Regions from separate parts of the Streptomyces sp. NPDC005775 genome, predicted to be linked through region 1. Evidence: riboswitches for the same ligand, from Rfam matches in the RefSeq annotation. Region 1 holds a riboswitch; the other holds the start of a gene.
What was found. Region 1 has a riboswitch for cyclic di-AMP ahead of ACFYPA_RS30080 (transglycosylase family protein). Riboswitches for the same ligand answer to the same signal wherever they lie in the genome.
Positions count from the first base shown of each region.

Region 2: linked by a shared signal. The riboswitch ahead of ACFYPA_RS02930 (peptidoglycan DD-metalloendopeptidase family protein) and the one ahead of ACFYPA_RS30080 (transglycosylase family protein) in region 1 are both predicted to bind cyclic di-AMP.

Region 1 covers NZ_JBIAIU010000015.1:144,474-147,870, forward strand. The annotation lists gene ACFYPA_RS30075 (transglycosylase family protein) at 1-767, shown strand, start outside; cyclic di-AMP (ydaO/yuaA leader) riboswitch at 1,069-1,240, shown strand; gene ACFYPA_RS30080 (transglycosylase family protein) at 1,245-1,976, shown strand; gene eno (phosphopyruvate hydratase) at 2,286-3,397, shown strand, end outside.
Region 2 covers NZ_JBIAIU010000001.1:658,002-661,398, reverse strand. The annotation lists gene ACFYPA_RS02945 (XRE family transcriptional regulator) at 1-184, shown strand, start outside; gene ACFYPA_RS02940 (DUF6126 family protein) at 233-409, shown strand; gene ACFYPA_RS02935 (tyrosine-protein phosphatase) at 485-1,291, opposite strand; cyclic di-AMP (ydaO/yuaA leader) riboswitch at 1,803-1,957, shown strand; gene ACFYPA_RS02930 (peptidoglycan DD-metalloendopeptidase family protein) at 1,961-2,911, shown strand; gene ACFYPA_RS02925 (SGNH/GDSL hydrolase family protein) at 3,104-3,397, shown strand, end outside.

The sequences.
Region 1 (3,397 bases):
TCGGCAACGGCTACTACGGCGGACTGCAGTTCTCCCAGGAGGTGTGGAAGTCGTACGGCGGCGAGTCGTACGCCGAGCGCGCGGACCTCGCCAGCCGCTCGCAGCAGATCGCCGTCGCGGAGAAGGTCCTGGACGACCAGGGGCCGAAGGCGTGGCCGAGCTGTGCGGTCATCTCGGGGCTGGCCGTGGACACCGGTCTGCCGGGTGTGGATCCGGGCAGCACGCCGTCCGCCGACCCCGCCGGGAGCGCGGACCCGTCCGCGAGTGCCGATCCCTCGGGGGACGCCACCGCGTCGGACGACGCGTCACCGGAGGCGCCGGCCGCGCCGGCAGACGGGTCGAAGGGTGAGGGCGAGAAGCCGGACGCCTCCGCGTCCCCGTCGGCCACGTCCTCCGCGACCGCCTCCACCGAGCCCGCGGACGAAGCCTCCGATGCCGGGGAGGGCCCCTCCGGCGGTCAGCAGAAGGCCGGCAAGCACCGCGGTACGCCGGCCCCCGAGGGGGCCCGGGAGAGCGGCCGCGTCAGTGACCGGGACGCGGGGCGGCATGCCTCGCGAGGTGACGGTGACGCACGCGACACCGAAATTCCGGCTGCTGACGGCACGTACACCGTTCGCTCGGGCGACAACCTCTGGGCGATTGCTGACGCACAGAAGCTGACCGGTGGGTGGGCGGCCCTGTACGAGGCGAACAAGGCGGAGGTGGGTTCCGACCCGGACCTCATCCTGCCTGGCCAGAGCCTCGATCTGGGCGTGGGGGCCGAATGAGTGCGGTCTGATCATTAGCTGAAAATACCTCGAAATTTGGGGTAGTTAAGAGGCCTATGTCCCACTTTTGACCAAGTGAGACATGGGTCTCTTTGCGTGAACTGGCGTGTCTTGTCCGGGAGGTCCCGTCGCATCCGTCCCCACCTGCGCAAACAGGGGTCCCTGGGGTGCAAGTAAGGGCTGTTTATGCGGTATGTCTATCTTTGGATATGCGGGTTGAGTGTGTTTACGGTCGGAACCGCTCGCACCGCGGGCCCCGTCGATCGTCACGCCGAATCCTGCCGTCGGTCGAAGGGAACAGACGCGTAAAGCGCCGTAGGCAGGAGCGGGGGACCCAGGTAAGCGCCGGGCTCGATCGTCACAGGACGCATCAGGACCGGCTTGGGGTGAAGTCGAGCGCTAGGACGCACGACCGGGCAACTCACTTGGCCCGAACCCGACAGCTCACCTCGCAGGCGTCGGTGAGGAGAAGTCTCGATGCTGCTCAACAGCAAGGGCAACAAGCACCGTCGCCCGTCCAAGGCCGTCCGTATCGCCACGCTCGCCGGTGTCGCCGGTGCCGCCATCGCCGTGCCCCTGATGGGTGCGACCGGCGCGTCCGCCGCCTCCGTCTCCACGTGGGACGCCGTCGCCCAGTGCGAGTCCGGTGGCAACTGGTCCATCAACACCGGCAACGGCTACTACGGCGGTCTGCAGTTCTCGCAGTCCAGCTGGGCGGCCGCCGGCGGTACGCAGTACGCGGCCCGCGCCGACCTGGCCACCAAGTCGCAGCAGATCGCTGTCGCCGAGAAGCTCCTCGACATGCAGGGCCCGGGCGCCTGGTCCTGTGCCGGTGCCGGCAACCTGAGCAACGACGGTGTCGACCCGGGTGTCGACACCGGCTCCTCCGCCGCCAAGACGGAGACCGCCCCGAAGCAGGAGGCGCCGGCCCAGAAGGCCGAGCCGAAGAAGGCCGAGCGCAGCGAGGCCCCCGCCACGAACCGCTCGGACCGCGCCGCCGCTCCGAAGAAGACCGTCACCACCCCGACCGGCAAGAAGGTCGCCAAGGGTGACGGCGAGTACAAGGTCGTCACCGGCGACTCCCTGAGCGAGATCGCCGCCGCCCACAAGGTCAAGGGTGGCTGGGAGCAGCTCTACAAGCTGAACAAGGACATCGTCACGGACGCCGACCTGATCTACCCGGGTCAGCAGCTCCACCTGACGAAGTAGTCGCGATCCCTCCTCGCTGAACTCTCCGGCCGCCCCGGCCCGGTGCGCACCTTCCCCCCGTGCGTACTGGTCCGGGGCCCCGGTGTGTGGGGGAGGTGCGGCGGCCGGTTTCGGCGGTGAGCGTTCAACTGTTGTAGTTACTAGCCAGTAAAATTCTGGCCGTTTGCCCCGCTGTGCCTGCCCTTGGGTCCTTTTTCGTCCCAGGGGACGGGCGGTCGGCCGGTTGGGGCGGCCCGGCCGGTTAGGCTCTTGGCGCAAGGCCAAAGCGACCCTGCACCACCAGCGTCACATCCCAGAAGGAGATGCCTCGTGCCGTCCATCGACGTCGTCGTAGCCAGGGAAATCCTCGACTCCCGCGGAAACCCCACGGTCGAGGTCGAGGTCGGCCTCGACGACGGCAGCACGGGCCGTGCTGCCGTGCCGTCCGGCGCCTCCACCGGCGCGTTCGAGGCCATTGAGCTTCGCGACGGCGACCCCAACCGCTACCACGGCAAGGGCGTCGAGAAGGCCGTCCTCGCCGTGATCGAGCAGATCGGCCCGGAGCTCGTCGGTTACGACGCGACCGAGCAGCGGCTGATCGACCAGGCGATGTTCGACCTGGACGCCACGGAGAACAAGGGCTCGCTCGGCGCCAACGCCATCCTCGGCGTCTCGCTCGCCGTGGCCCACGCCGCGTCCGAGGCCTCGGACCTGCCGCTGTTCCGCTACCTCGGTGGCCCGAACGCGCACCTGCTGCCCGTCCCGATGATGAACATCCTCAACGGTGGGTCGCACGCCGACTCCAACGTGGACATCCAGGAGTTCATGATCGCGCCGATCGGTGCGGAGTCCTTCTCGGAGGCCCTGCGCTGGGGCGCCGAGGTCTACCACACGCTGAAGAAGGTCCTGAAGACCAAGGGCCTGTCGACCGGTCTCGGTGACGAGGGCGGCTTCGCGCCGAACCTGGAGTCGAACCGCGCCGCCCTGGACCTCATCGTCGAGGCCATCAAGGAAGCCGGCTACGCCCCGGGCAAGGACATCGCGCTGGCGCTCGACGTGGCCGCCTCGGAGTTCTACAAGGACGGTAAGTACGAGTTCGAGGGCAAGTCCCGCTCGGCCGCCGAGATGACCGAGTACTACGAGGAGCTCGTCTCCGCGTACCCGCTGGTCTCCATCGAGGACCCGCTGTACGAGGACGACTGGGCCGGCTGGAAGGTCATCACCGACAAGATCGGCGCCAAGGTGCAGATCGTCGGCGACGACCTCTTCGTCACCAACCCGGAGCGTCTGGCCCGTGGCATCGAGGAGGGCTCCGCCAACGCCCTGCTCGTCAAGGTCAACCAGATCGGTTCGCTGACCGAGACGCTGGACGCCGTCGAGCTGGCCCAGCGCAACGGCTTCAAGTGCATGATGTCGCACCGCTCCGGCGAGACCGAGGACGT
Region 2 (3,397 bases), on a different contig from region 1:
CAGGGTGACTCTCGGGGAGACGGTCCACGACCTCGCTCCCGGTGACAGCGCGCACTTCGACTCGCTCACCCCGCACCGGCTCGCGGCCCTGGACCGTGACGGTGCCGAGCTGCTCTTCGTCCACACCCTGCTGCAGAGCCCCGCCGCCGAGCTGTGCCTCGGCAGCGGGATCCACCGTCGCTGAAGCTCCGTCCCCGCCACCGGCCCCGCCGGTCGCCAGAGAGGACCTGTCATGACCGATTCCGAGGACTACGACCCGTTCGGCCCGGGCCGGCCCAAGAACTACGACCCGCAGGAGAAGAAGATGCCCCGCGGGCTCGTCATCAGGCTCTTCGCCTACCTGGTGGCCGGGCACATCATCGCGGGCTTCCTCTATCTGCTGTTCGCCGTCGGGATGCACAACCAGTAGCCGGCGGGTGATGGTCGAGGACGCCTCCCGCGCGATCAGGCCCGGGGGCGGCCCGATCCAGCCAGACGAAAGGCCCTAGTCGAGCAGGCGCTCGCGCAGCCGCTCCCGTGTCTCCGGGGTGATCCTGAGGCCCTCGGAGAGGTAGCGGTCGGTCGTGCCCCAGGTCTCGTCGATGGTGGTGAAGGCGGCCGCCAGGTAGTCGGGGTGGGCGCCGAAGAGCGGATTGAGCAGTTCCATCACCTCGGGCGACATTCCGGCGGCGGAGGTGTCGCTGCGGCGGATCCTGTAGCGGCGGTGCGCGTCGTTCGACTTGAGGTAGTCGGCCTCGATGGCCTCGCGCTCGACGCCGACGGCGAGCAGGGACACCGCGATCGAGAGACCCGCGCGGTCCTTTCCCGCGGCGCAGTGCATCAGCGCCGGCATGCTGTCCTCGGCCAGAGCGTGCAGGACCCGGCTGTGCTCGGCCGTGCGGTCCAGGATGGTCCGGCGATAGGAAGCGATCATGCGGCGGGACCCCTTGCCGTCGGCCAGGATCGACCGCAGCTCGTCCATGTCGCCGTCGCGCACCATCCGCCAGAACTCGGCACCGTCCGCCGGGTCACTGAGTGGGATGCTCACATTGCGCACGCCCGGCAGCTCCACGTCCAGGCCGTCCAGCTTGTGGTCGGCCACGTTGCGGAAGTCGAAGACGGTGTGCAGGCCGAGACCGGTGAGGAACGCGGCGTCCTCGGCGGTGGCGTGCGCCAGGTGGCCACTGCGGTAGAGCCGCCCGTACCGCACGCGGCGCCCGTCCGAGGTGGGCAGGCCGCCCACATCACGGAAATTGCGGACACCTGCCAGCTGGGGCTCCGTCGGCGGGGTCTGCGGCAGCTGCTGCGTCACGGTCACTCCTGGAGGCTCTGCCGGGGGCGCGTGTCGCCCGCGGGTCCACTCTCGTGACGATACGACATTGATTCCTCGGGCAACCATCTTGGTCATGCCCGTACTTCGGGTCCGCACTTCGGGCCCGCGCGCATGCCCGCCCTTCGGGCCCGTCCGACAGGTCGGCGCGCCGGAAGCGTGAGCCGGCCGTCCCGGATGTCTCGTCGCGATGGGGCGATGGGCATGACATGTCCGTATTGGGGCCTTTGGCTGAACATGCCCCGGTTGTGCGGGAGATGATCGACCGCTCGTGAGCGGGATCATATCCGTGACGGTGTGTGGCGGCGGGGCGTGGGGGTATTCCGTGCACGGTGCGGAAAGCCAAGATCAGTAATCCACGGAGTGTGACCGGAATTCCTCGCCGATTTTCCGAAGCGGAATCCCGCACGGAACCCGTGGCTTGTTTCCGCCGTCCCGGCTCGCTTACGTTCGCTGCAATCCGGACGGACCGCCTAATCCTGCCGCCGCCCGGAATTCGCACTCACTCACCGCGTGGCAGGAGCGGGGGAACCAGGTAAGCCGCCGACCGGGAATCCGGCCGGCTCGGGGTGAAGTCGCGCCAGTCGCGACCGGACATCTCCAGTCCGAACCCGACAGCTCACCTCGCAGGCGCCGGAGAGGGAAACCTTCATGCCCATATCGGGTAAGCACCGCCGTCCCAAGTCCAGCACCATCGCCCGTGGCGTCGTCGTCGCGAGTGCCGGTGGAGCCGTCATCGCGCTGCCGCTGCTCGGCGCCACCGGTGCCAACGCCGCGGAGCAGGCCGCTCCCGCCACCTCGCAGTCGGCCGCCGCCACGCACGCCACCCCGGCCAAGCCGGTGGCGCAGAAGCAGGCCGGTTCCAAGACGTACTCCGTGGTCTCCGGCGACTACCTGTCGAAGATCGCTGCCGAGCACAAGCTCAAGGGCGGCTGGGAGAAGCTGTACCAGGACAACCGCAAGGTCGTCGGCGACGACCCGAGCCTGATCTTCCCGGGCATGAAGCTGACCCTCGGCGGCAAGGCCTGGGGCCACGCCTCGACCACCTCCACGGGCTCCACCACCCCGTCGAAGGCCCCGTCCAAGGCCCCGGCCACGACCGGGACGAAGGCGTCCACGACGTCGGACTCGTCGTCGTCCTCCTCCGACGCCTCGTCGTCCGAGGAGACCTCGGCGCCGGCCGCCCAGAGCAGCGACTCCGGTTACGTCCACCCGGTCCCGGGCAACCACACCACCGCCTACCGCGCCTCCGGTTCCAACTGGTCCAGCGGCAGCCACACCGGCATCGACTTCCCCGTGTCCACCGGCACGAGCGTGAAGGCGATCACCTCCGGCACCGTCGTCACCGCCGGCTGGGGCGGCGCGTACGGCAACGAGGTCGTCATCAAGCACGCCGACGGCCACTACTCGCAGTACGGCCACATGTCCTCGCTCTCCGTCTCGGCCGGCCAGACCGTGACCGCGGGCCAGCAGGTCGGCCTGTCCGGCTCCACCGGCAACGCCACCGGCCCGCACCTCCACTTCGAGGTCCGCACGGGTCCGGCGTACGGCTCGGACATCGACCCCATCGCCTACCTGGCGTCGCACGGGATCAACGTCTGATCCGGGCAGCAGGGGCAACACCGGTCCGGTGAACCGGACCTGAGCAATGCATAGAGGGACGGTGCGCGGCGGCGCACCGTCCCTCTGCTTATTCCCCCTTTACCAAAAACTGACTGGGTGGTCTATCTCACCACCCGTCAACCCCGTATTACGGTCGCGTAGGTCACATTCGGCGGTGCAGGATATGCCCTTGTGGCAGACGATTCGAACAACATCCATCAGGGCGTCAACAACCAACGGGGCGCCATCGGGTCGTACGCGGCGATCGGCGACAGTTTCACCGAGGGAGTCGGTGACCCCGGTCCGGACGGAACCTTCGTCGGCTGGGCGGACCGGTTCGCGGTACTCCTCGCGGACCAGCTCCCGGACCTCGGCGCGGCGACAGGCACCGCTCACGGGAACTTCCGGTACGCCAATCTCGCCGTACGAGGACGCCTCCTCGACCAGATCGTCGAGGAGCAGGTACCGCGCGCCAAGGAACTCGCC